DNA from 3 places in the Arthrobacter sp. SIMBA_036 genome. Region 1 is predicted to be linked to each of the others. Evidence: riboswitches for the same ligand, from Rfam matches in the RefSeq annotation. Region 1 holds a riboswitch; each other region holds the start of a gene.
What was found. A riboswitch is a leader RNA that binds a small molecule or an ion and turns the genes downstream of it on or off. The one in region 1 is predicted to bind cyclic di-AMP.
Positions count from the first base shown of each region.

Region 2: another riboswitch for cyclic di-AMP. It lies ahead of SB659_RS09885 (hypothetical protein); the one in region 1 lies ahead of SB659_RS11445 (hypothetical protein).
Region 3: another riboswitch for cyclic di-AMP. It lies ahead of SB659_RS04510 (C40 family peptidase); the one in region 1 lies ahead of SB659_RS11445 (hypothetical protein).

Region 1 is NZ_JAWRXG010000007.1:143,227-147,068, forward strand. It holds gene SB659_RS11440 (PucR family transcriptional regulator) at 1-772, shown strand, start outside; gene SB659_RS11445 (hypothetical protein) at 917-2,020, opposite strand; cyclic di-AMP (ydaO/yuaA leader) riboswitch at 2,035-2,184, opposite strand; gene SB659_RS11450 (ATP-dependent DNA ligase) at 2,380-3,444, shown strand; gene SB659_RS11455 (DUF6480 family protein) at 3,465-3,725, opposite strand.
Region 2 is NZ_JAWRXG010000006.1:70,274-74,115, reverse strand. It holds gene SB659_RS09890 (glycosyltransferase) at 1-154, opposite strand, end outside; gene SB659_RS09885 (hypothetical protein) at 326-1,204, opposite strand; cyclic di-AMP (ydaO/yuaA leader) riboswitch at 1,209-1,392, opposite strand; gene SB659_RS09880 (ATP-binding protein) at 1,501-2,994, opposite strand; gene SB659_RS09875 (response regulator transcription factor) at 2,998-3,738, opposite strand.
Region 3 is NZ_JAWRXG010000002.1:397,021-400,862, forward strand. It holds gene SB659_RS04505 (NlpC/P60 family protein) at 1-561, opposite strand, end outside; gene SB659_RS04510 (C40 family peptidase) at 661-1,365, opposite strand; cyclic di-AMP (ydaO/yuaA leader) riboswitch at 1,427-1,593, opposite strand; gene SB659_RS04515 (M23 family metallopeptidase) at 1,732-2,556, opposite strand; cyclic di-AMP (ydaO/yuaA leader) riboswitch at 2,561-2,802, opposite strand; gene SB659_RS04520 (metal-dependent transcriptional regulator) at 2,944-3,639, opposite strand.

The DNA.
Region 1 (3,842 bases):
GGAGTTCATGGCGGCCTGCAGTGGGGAATCAAACGCGATCGCAGCTGTTGCGGGGTGGAAGGAAATCCAAGGCCGGGGTCCGTGGCAACTGGTGACCATCCTCGATGCGGACGGCGCGAGGTCCGACGTCGACCCCCTCGCCGCGACCCTGACGCACCGTTCGGCAGCGCTCCAGTCCACTATCGGGGTCAACCCGGCCCTCTTCAGTGCCGGCACAGAGACCCACTCCGTGGTTTTGTTCCGCGAATCCGGCGGCAGGGCCGATCACGCCCAGGTCCTGGTGCACTACCAGCTGGAGCTTGCCAAGCGCGCCGGGCGAACCGTGGACCGTGTCATTTTGGGGATCAGCGAGCCGTTCAACGTGATCCGGCAACTTGGTGCTGCGTACCGGCAGTCAAAAGTCGCTGCACAAGCTGCCGCTGTGGATCCGCCGTTGGGCGAGCTCGTGGACGTCAGGGCCGTAGGCGTTTACCAACTTTTCGACCGACTTCAGGCTCCAGGCGGCTGGGATGACACAAGCAGCGTGCATTTCCGCGCTTTGGAGGATCACGACCGCAACGGTGAACTCCTACCGGTGCTGGAACTCCTTTACGACAACGACAGCTCGGTCCAAGATGTCGCCACCAAGCTTCACCTTCACAGAAGCAGCGTCTACAACAGGCTCGGCCGCATACGCCAACTCATTGGCGCAGATCCCGTGAATGGTGCGGTTCGGCTTGAGTTGCACGCAGCGTTGAAGGCACGGCGCTGGGCCGGCAGGCCGAGGATCTAGTCCCGTGACCCTGGGCCTCTCAGGAGCGCTGGAGTCGTTGGCAGCTCCAGCGGCCAATTCGGCCCCGAACCAAGGCCGTCCGGCTCGCGCGGCAGTACCGGCCATGCCAGCCAGTGTGTCCGAACGCTGTAGGCAGTCGAGGGCTCATTTGAGCGCCTTCTTGACGGTGCCGAGAAGGGATCCCAGCGCCGACTGCCCCGAGGATTGCGGTGCAGGGCTCGGGGCCTGGGTGGCGGTGGGCTGAGGTGTGGGTGTTGCCGTGGGGTGCTGCGTTGAGGTGGCAGTAGGCGTCGAGGTGGGCGGCTGTGCTGGGACGTTGTCCGAAGCCGCGCCGCTAGCAACTGGCTGGGCAGGAACAGGCTGAGCAGGAACAGGCGCGGGTGCGGCTGGCGTGCCCGGAGCTGCTGGTTGGGCTGCCGAAGGAACCCACACTGGCGGCGCAAGGGAAACTGTGGGGGTGCCGGAGGCCGCGGGCGACGACGACGCCGCGGTATCCGGCGCGTCCGGAACAGTGGCAGCTTGGCTGACATCGGATGACTCCGCAGATGGCGTTGCACCCGATGAGGCAGCCACAGCGGATGCGGTGCTGGAACCACCGGGAACACCGGAGATCGAGGCCGTGGTTTGTGCAGTCGTGTCACCGGCGCCGCCGCCGCTGGCGTCCGTGACCTTGCTTTCGCTGCCGAAGAACGGAAGATCGAGAGCCTGGCCTACCGTGCCCACAGTCAAGGCGAGCCCCAATGCCCCAGCCACCATGGCCATGCGCTGGCTCATGTGGCGGACTGACGCGGCCTTGTGTAGTACCGCGTATGGTTCGCGACTGTATTGGCGCGGCCGGTGGTGCGGAAGCGCTGAGACCTCGGCCGTTTGGAGCGGGATGGCTGCCGTGACTGCTTCAGTAGTGGCGGGCTGAACGGCCGGAACGATTGGAATCTGAACTGTGGCCAGAGCTTCGGCGGCTAGGGCTTCTCCGGCCAGAGCTTCGGGGACGCTCGCGGTTTCCTCGAACGCGGTTTGCCTGGGCTGGGGCTCCGCTGCGGCGGGTCGTTCGGCGTCAACGGCTTGGCTGGCGTCGTCGTCGATGCCCACGCCGGAAGCGTGCTCGCGTTGCCGCTCGGCGGCACGCCGTGCCGCACGGGTCATCGGTACTGCCGGGTCGGCAATTGCGGGACTGTCAGTGGACGCCCGACGGCGGCCGGTTGGTTTGGCGCGCTCGCTCTCACGCAGGGCGCGTCGCGGCTGATCCATGGTTGGGGACATGGTTGTTGCCTCTCGACGCCTTCGAGGTTAGCTGTCGGGTTCGGACGAGGCCGTCCGGCCGCGGCTGGCGGCTACACCCCAAGGGCTTGTCGGGGAACAAGCCCGGAACACTGGGTCCCCCGTCTCTGCCGTGGGTCTAGCGGAATCCCGGATTGCGGCAGAGCTCGGCGTCAGCCCGGAAACGGCCCAGCGGAGTTCCGGGTCGCCCTATGAAGTTACCCTAGGCGGAAAACAAAGTCACATTAATGTAACGGCTGCGCGGTCGTCACAGGTCCCGCCCGCAACACGGCCGGATATCCATCGCCGAACACTAGCTTCACTGGGCCAGGGCAGGTAGACATTGACCTATGGACCTGCCCGTGATGCCGCCCGTCTCGCCCATGCTCGCCAAGTCAGTCCCTGACATCCCCGATGTTGGGCACTACGAGCCCAAGTGGGACGGCTTCCGGACCATCGTCTTCAAGGACGGGGACGAGATCGTCCTCGGCAGCCGGAATGAGAAGCCCATGACCCGGTACTTCCCGGAGCTCGTGGCGGCGCTGCAGGGGAACCTTCCGGACAAGTGCGTCATCGACGGCGAGATTGTCCTGATCCAAGGCAACAGGCTGGAATTCGAGGTTCTCCAGCAACGCATCCATCCTGCCGATAGCAGGGTCCGGATGCTGGCGGAGAAGACCCCGGCGTCGATGGTCGCCTTCGACATCCTTGCGTTAGGCGACGAGGACCTGACGGGTCGGCCTTTTTCGCAACGCCGAGCAATCCTGGAGCAAGCACTCTCCACGGCCGAACCCCCTGTGTACATCACCCCCGCAGTGACCGACTTGGAGAGGGCCAAGGAGTGGTTCGTCCAACTGGAAGGCGCAGGGCTGGATGGCGTGCTGTCCAAACCACTTGACGGCACATATCAACCCAACAAGCGCGTCATGTTCAAGACCAAGCACGTGCGAACCGCGGACTGCGTGGTGGCGGGTTTCCGTTGGCATAAGACGGCAAAGGTCGTCGGGTCCATGCTGCTGGGCCTTTACGACGACGACGGGCGGCTTCACCACGTGGGGGTGGTGGCATCGTTCCCCATGGCCAAAAGGGAGAGCCTGGTGGCCGAGTTGGAACCGTACCAGGTGGACCTCGGCGACCATCCATGGGGTGAGTGGGCCACGCAAGATGAAGCGGCGGGTGGTTCCAGGATGCCTGGGGCCCAGAGCAGGTGGAGCGGCGGCAAGGACTTCTCTTTCGTCCCGCTTCGCCCTGAACTGGTGATCGAAGTGGCGTACGACTATATGGAGGGCGATCGTTTCCGGCACACCACCCAGTTCCGGCGGTGGCGGACCGACCGGACACCCGGTAGTTGCACCTACTCCCAGCTGGAGGAACCGGCCGATTACGATCTCGGCGAGATCCTGAAGCTCACGTAGTCTACGGGGTAGCTACGGCGTTACTCGTCGTGTCCTTGATCCATGCTCATACTGTCCTCGGCGGGCGGGGTTTCACCTGGCGGGACGCCCCCTCCCGGTTCCAGCCCGGTGATGTTGCCGTTGAGGGGGTCGGGGTTTGCCGAGGCAGCGGGATCATCATCGCGATCCCGGCGCATCTCCGGGTCTTCATGGATGCTGTCCGCTGAAGCCGTGGTGTCCACGGGTCCCTTAGCGCCGGTTACGCCGAAGCCTTGTGTTTCTTCCTTCGAGTCCTTGGTCACGAGCAACCCTTTCGTAAGCAAACTTACTATTGCGTTGATATGGCCAGCCTAGCCGGGCAACACGGACCCAACAAGGGCAGGCGGGGTGACCGGCCGGCGTCGTACACTTCCAGGGGC
Region 2 (3,842 bases), on a different contig from region 1:
CGTTGTGGACCGGGATTGTCACGTCAAGGACCGGAACGGCGGTGTGGGTATCAACCGGAGAGCGCCGCGCTTGCGCAAGCGGTACAGCGGAGGATGCCGGGTCCCATTGACGTGGGCTTGGTGGTGCGCCTGTTGCCGGATCTGTGAGCGTCATGTATCCAGCGTGGGGCAGCCTCGTATGAGTGCTTTAGGCGGAAGCTGTGATGTGACTGTGAAACCGGAATTGCCGCACCGTCCCCAGTGCCTACTGCAGCGGATGCTGTAGTGGACATGCAGGGACAGTGCGGCAATCAGGGCCAGTGCGGCGATGGTTAGCCGTGGTGGTTTAGTACCAGTTATTGGCCAAGTGGAACGCGAGGGCAGCCGAGGGGGAGCCGTAGCGTTGCTTGATGTAGTCCAGCCCCCACTTGATTTGGGTCTGGTAGTTGGTCTGCCAGTCAGCGCCGGCAGTAGCCATCTTGGAAGCGGGAAGGGACTGGACAATGCCGTAGGCACCGCTGGAAGCGTTGGTCGCGGTGGTCCGCCATCCTGATTCCCTTTCCCACAGGGCGTCCAAGGCGGTCATTTCGCCCTGGCTCCAGCCGTAGCTGGAGAGAATGCTTGCTGCATAGGCCTTGGCGCCGGCAGGATCGTCTACAGCCACGGGGGTGGCGGCAGCCTGCGCGGCAGCAGCGGTCTTGGCGGCGGCAGCGTCAGCCGCCTGCTTGGCGGCAGCATCGGCAGCAGCTTTTTGTGCGGCAGCGGCTTGGTCCGCAGCGGCCTTGTCAGCTGCTGCTTTCGCTGCTGCTGCTTGGTCGGCAGCAGCTTTGTCCGCTGCTGCCTTATCTGCCGCAGCCTTGTCAGCTGCTGCCTTGTCTGCAGCGGCCTTGTCTGCAGCGGCCTTGTCTGCAGCGGCCTGCCTGGCGGCGTCGGCCTTTGCTACAGCTTGTGCCACAGCGTCCTTAGCCTTGCTGTCAGACTGTGCGGACGACTGGGTCTCCGCTGCCTTGCTCATTTCAGGAAGAGTGAACGCCGCATTCGCGGCCTGGCCCAGCGATGCAACACCCAGCCCTGCGGCGATAACGCCGGCCACTACCGACATGCGGTAGCCGCTTTTACCCCGGCGGGCAGCGTTCTTTAGGACGGACTGCGACTTGGTCAGGGGTGTGCTGTGTTCGTCACGGTGGCGCGCGGAAGGGCGCGCCTGATCGTTAAATTCAGACATGGTTTGATTGCCTCTCAGCGCCTGCGGAGTTAGCTGTCGGGTTCGGATGAGGTCATCCGGCCGCGCATCACGCTGCGGCTTCACCCCAAGGGCCGGCACTAGGCCTGGCCCGGAGACTCTGGGTCCCCCGTCTCTGCCTCAAAGAAGAACGGACTCCGGGAAGTGGCAGAGCTCGGCGCATCCCGGAAGTGGGCCAGTTGGAGCGACCCACCCTTTCGACGGTACAGGACCCTTCGCCCAAAGTCACATTTAGGTAACAGAGATCACGATTGCGGAGAGTCGGCTTGCTCGTTTCGTTACGTCAGTCCGGTGTTCATTGACGGAAGACGCAAGGCGAACTCCGTCCGTCCCGGACGGGATGTCACTTCCACGTTCCCCCCATGTGCTCGGACTATGGACTCGACGATGGACAGACCCAGCCCCGAGGTACCTTCGGACCCCGACCTGGCAGCGTCTGCACGGGCAAACCTCGAGAAGATGCGGCGTTGAAAGTCCTCGGGTATGCCAGGGCCGTTGTCCGTCACGGAGACCACGGCGCTGCCGTCTGCCGAAAGCGATACACCGGTCACCACGGTAGTGCCCTGATCGGTATGTTTGCGGGCGTTCGAGAGCAAATTGGCCATCACCTGATGCAGTTGCGTCGCATCTCCCCGGACGGAGATCGGTTCATCGGGAAGCCGCAGTTGCCAGTGATGGTCCGGTGCCATGACTTTCTCGTCATTGACGGTCTCAATGACCAACTGCGTGAGGTCCACATCGGTGACATGCAGGGGTTGTCCCTCATCCAAGCGGGCCAGCAGCAGCAGGTCCTCTACCAGCGTGGTCATGCGCTCCGACTGGCTTTGGACGCGGGCCAACGATTTGCGGCCGTCATCGGTGAAAGTTTCCGTCATCCGCAGCAGCTCTGTGTAGCCACGGATGGCAGTGAGCGGCGTGCGCAGTTCGTGGGAAGCGTCCGCGACGAATTGGCGGACCTTGGTTTCGCTTTGCTGTCGGGCTTCCAAGGCGTTCGCTACGTTGTCCAGCATCTGATTCAGGGCATAGCCGACGCTGCCCACTTCCGTCCCTGGATGCGCGGCCGAAGGCGGCACCCGTACGCCCAGTGCCACCTCACCGGCGTCGAGCGGCAGACGGGATACTTTGGTGGCGACGTCGGCCAGTTGCTCGAGCGGACGCATGGTCCGTCGAATGACCACGGTGCCTGCGAGGCCAATCAAGACAAGGCCACCCAACGACACAAGGACCATGGTCCATACCAGCGAAGCCTCTGTGCTTTGTTTGTCAGCCAGCGGCAGGCCTGTCACGATCACGTCTCCGTAGGGGGTTTCGACGGCGACCAGGCGGTAGTCGCCGTTGGAGAGCGAACGGTCCACGGGCAGGTTCCCGCGGGGGAGTGACAAAAGTACTTGCTGATCCGCGGAGGACAACGCCACCCGGTTGCCGCCGGCATCGATGAGCCCGGAGCTGCTGACCGTGGTTCCGCTGATGCGGGCGTTGAGCGTTCCTGCGCCTTGGCCACGCGCTTCCAGCGGGTCAGGCCTTCCGGACGAGGGAAAGTTCGACGGCGCCCTTCCGAAGTCGTTCGCGCGGCCCGAGGCTTGTGCCAGCTGCATGTCGAGCTGCTTATTGAAAACCAAGTCCATGGACGCGTAGCTCACCAGCCCCACGGCACCGCAAATGGCGACCAAAAGGACCATGGCTACGAGGACCAAGCGGGTGCGCAAATGCCAGGTCGATGGATTGAGCCAGCTACGGTGCGGGGTCTTGGCTACTCCTGAGAGTGTGGTCAATTCTTAGTCCGCGGGCTTGATGACGTACCCCGCGCCACGCACGGTGTGAATCATTGGAGGATGGTTTGCTTCGATTTTCTTGCGCAGGTAGGAGATGTACAGTTCCACGATGTTGGCTTGGCCACCGAAATCGTAGTCCCACACCCTGTCCAGGATTTGGGCTTTGCTGACCACCCTTTTGGGATTTTCCATGAGGTAACGCAACAGGTCGAACTGCGTTGCGGTGAGGGGAATGTCCTCGCCGCCACGGGTGACCTCGCGGGTGTCAACGTTCAGCCGCAGGTCTCCCACCACCAGTTCCGCCGTGTCCATCGCCGCGACCCCCGAACGCTGGATCAGTCGGTGAAGTCGAAGGAGAACTTCTTCCATGCTGAAAGGCTTTGTCACGTAATCGTCCCCGCCGGCAGCTAGGCCCACGATGCGGTCCTGAACCGCATCCTTGGCCGTCAGGAACAACGCCGGCACCTCAGGGGCAAAGGCACGGATGCGGCCGAGGGCCTCGACGCCGTCGAATCCGGGAAGCATGACATCCAACACCAGTACATCCGGACGAAATTCCTTGGCGGTTTTCACAGCGTCCGGACCGTCCACGGCGACGGCCACTGACCAGCCGGCCATCCGAAGCCCCATGCTCATAAGTTCGGCCAAACTGGGCTCGTCATCCACTACCAAGGCGCGGATGGGGGAACCGTCCGGATGGGACAACTGGGGGAGGTTATTGGTCATGGAGTGCGGTGTGGCCATGGGACTACTCTCCAGTCTGCGGGTTTGCCCGCGCTTTGCCCGCCCTGTGAGGACGCTGTGAACTCAAGACTAGCGAGGTGGGAACCCCGAAGCACTCTTATCCA
Region 3 (3,842 bases), on a different contig from region 1:
GCCCACGGCAGCCAGCGAGTTGGTGACCAGCATGGTGCAGTCCTGGTTCACGCCCAACTGCGCGTAGGCGGCTGCAGCAATTGCAGCACCGAGGCCGCTGGAGGCAACCGGAGCCTTGGTAGCGCTGGAGGTGGAGTTCACAGCCAGGGTTGCGTTACCGCCGGTGGTGGCAGTGGTCGCGGGGGCACTGGCCTGAGCAGCTGCCGTCGGCGCAGCTTCCGCCTTGGCAGGAGCCTGCTCAACCACGGGGGCCGGAGCTTCTACCGTGGTGATCACGGGGCTCTCGTAAGAGATGGCAACAGTGGAATCAGCTGCGATCGTTGCCTGTGCTACCGGCTGGACGTCGAGGGTGGACGTGGAGGTCGACTCACGCTGAACGTTCGTATCAGCCGCGTTGGCAGCTACACCGCTGGTCAGGACAAGGCCTGAAGCGGCGGCAATTACTGCGGCTTGGCGGCCGACGCCACCTGCGTTCTCACTGACTGCTTTTGCGATGACGGCAAGCGAGCTCGTCTTGGGAGCTTCCGCGCGGTGCCGTGCAACCTTGTTTGCACTGATCATGATGTTTTTCTCTTTCGTATCCGCGCTATGGGGTTACGCGCGGGTAGTGACCGACCAGCACTTGGGGGAATGCTGCTCAGTCGTGAACTGGGTGTTTTTCTAGCGGAGAGTGAAGAAGGAGGATGTACCCGTGGCAGCTGCTGCATGCAGCAACGTGCCCTGGCTCGGGTTCAAGGCGCTGATCATCATGCCGTTGCCAACGTAGATGCCAACGTGGGCTCCGCCATTCTGCATGACGAGATCGCCAGGAGCAGGAGTGTTGGTGGGCTTCATGACAGTCCAGGCGTTCGTGCGTGGGATGCTGATGCCGGCCTGGGCGTAGACCCACTGAGTGAAGCCGGAGCAGTCCCAACCGTTGGGCGTGGTGCCGCCCCAAACGTAGGGGTGGCCGATGCCGGTGTAGGCGATTGCTGCCAGGCCCGAAGCTGCGGCGCTGGAAACGCCATCCTTGGCTACGGCCGACTGTGCGGTAACAGTTTCCGACGTGCCTGCGTTGTTCGTGGCGCCTGTAGCGGCCTGGGTTGAGGCATCGGGAGTCTCGGCAACTGCCTGGACAACCTTCGGAGCCTCCTGCGTGGCCACAACGGGGCTCTCGAAGGCAACGGTGGCGGTGGGCTCCGCGGTTACCACTGCTGTGGCTACCATCTGCTGGGTACCGGAGGCTTCCGAAGCGGAAACGCCGGTGTCGGCAGCCTGCGCGGGCAAACCAACGCTGAGAATGAGACCGGAGGCTGCTGCCAACACGACGGCCTGGCGGCCTACTGTACCTGCGTTGGAAGAAACAGCCGTAGAAAGAGTGTTCAAGGGGTTCTTACGAACCGCTTGGGCGCGGTGGCGCGCAGGGGTAGTGCGTGATGACACGTAGGTAGCCTCTCCCAATGCCTGCGAGGTGAGCTGTCGGATTCGGATGGGAGTCATCCGGCCGCGCTGCTTCAGAGAAGCTTTGCGACTTAACCCCAAGGCCTTCTTGCGAAGACCAGAAGTGGTTCCCCCGCCCCTGCCAGACGATTTTGCGAACGGAACTCGAGCGGTGGCAGAGCTAGGCAATCCACTCAAGTGCACCGGCCCCCTAAAAAGCCGATGCGTTATGTACGGTACAACAGTTGAACGCGAATGTCACATTCAGGTCACGAGCGGCCTCATGGAATCGAGAGATGGCCATCACGTTGGTCAGAGCCAGCCCATGGGGTCAACGACTTCGCCATTGACCTGGACTTCAAAGTGGAGGTGGCAGCCTGTGGAGGCTCCCGTGGTGCCGCTGAGGGCCACGACGTCGCCGCGGCTGACCGTCTGGCCCACCTTGACGTTGAAGGACGACAGGTGGTTGTAGGTAGTTTCCAAGCCGTTTCCGTGATCTATGACCACACGGTTGCCGCCACCGTACTCGTGCCATCCTGCGAAAGTTACTTTGCCGGCCGCGGCAGCATGGACCGCGGTGCCGCACTGCGCCACGAAGTCTTGGCCGCGGTGGAAGTCACCGGTGCCGCCCGTCAGCGGACTGACGCGGTAACCGAACGGCGATGCGGTGACAAGCGTGTCCAAGGGGGCACCCAAAGTGCCTTGGGACGATGAACGCTGGATGCTGGCCACAGACTGGGCGCTCAGTAGCTGCTTCAGCTTGCCATCGGGATCCGCTGCCGTGGAAACGGCAGCACGGCTGAAGTCGATTTTGGCCGATGCCGCTGCGGATACCTCCGGCTGGGTACCGGCTACAGACAGCGCAGACTCGGTTTGGCCAGAGTCCGAGGTAGCCATCATCGGGCTGGTGCCTGGCAGGCCGACTGTCAGCGCCAAGCCGGTAGCAGCAAGGGCGATGCCGGCTTTCTGACCTACTCCGCTGGCTGCGGCGAAGTCGGCCACTTGACGCAGCGGACCTTTCCGTCGCCGCTGGCGGCTGGCCTCGCGGGGCCGGATTTCCGTAGCAACGCGGGCAGGCCCCACCTCAGCAGCAGGGCCGGATGCGCGACGGCGGCCCCTGACGTTCTGCGATGTCAAACTCTATTCCTCTCTGAAAAGCCTGCGAAGTTAGCTGTCGGATTCGAGTCAGAGAGTTCAAAGACCCGGCCCGCGCTCAGCGCTCACGGCACACAGGTATCCCCAAGAGGACCTGTATCAGTGGGCACTTCTGCTGCGGACTTCACCCCAAGGCTGCTTCTTTAGACAGCCGCTAGTGGTTCCCCCGCCTCTGCCAGTAAGGGGTGGAACACCTGATCCGCTGGCAGAGTTCGGCTCCGGATCAGGTAACGCTTTGGTATCGGCGCCAATAATCAACTATAGGGGATTAAGTCCCCCAGTAATAAATTCGTTATCAACAGGGAAATAGTGATGGCAAGTCCTGCCACAGCAGGAGAATTGCAGCGGCGCTTAATGTTGCCCGGCGTATTAGCCGAGGGAAACAAAGACGTGGCCGGCGACCTCGGGAGGAAGTTCCAAGGCGCCTTCAATGCCGGGGACCCGAACGGAGATGTACTCGCCCACTCGCTCCAGTGACACTAATGCTCCTGGCCGGATTCCACCTTCATCCAACTGGGTCAACAGCTCCGGCTCCACTTGGATAGGTTCGGCGAGGCGGCTGATGAGCACCCGCGAATCGGAGCCGTAACCGTCCATGGCCTGCAGAAGGTTGACATCCGGGCGGTCCGCAGGGACGGCGGCCAAACCACCGATTGCTTCGAGCCCTGGGATCGGATTGCCGTAGGGAGATTCGGTGGGGTGCTCGAGAAGCTCGTAAAGCCTGCGTTCGACGCGTTCGCTCATAACGTGTTCCCAACGGCAGGCTTCGTCATGGACGTAGGCCCAATCCAATCCGATCACATCTGCCAAGAGCCGCTCGGCCAGCCGATGCTTACGCATAACTTCGGTGGCCCGCTTACGGCCCGCTTGGGTCAGTTCCAGGTGGCGGTCATTGGAAACTATGACCAGGCCGTCCCTTTCCATTCGTCCGATGGTCTGTGACACGGTGGGGCCGGAGTGTCGGAGACGCTCGGCAATGCGTGCGCGAAGGGCAACAATGTTCTCTTCTTCAAGCTCCAAAATGGTCCGAAGATACATCTCAGTGGTATCGATCAGATCCGTCATCCCGCTCAGCTCTCCTCGAACGCAGTCTCTTGCGTAGCTCCACCGTACCGCGCCCAACTCGGTGGGCGGGGCTTGATTCGCCCGCCCTTAACGCAAGACCAGCCTAGCTTATTAGGAATTACTCTTGATAATTCCGTCAACGGGGAACGGTTGCATATGCTCTGCGTGCGTTCCACGTGGCGGACTATGACAACTCCAGGTTC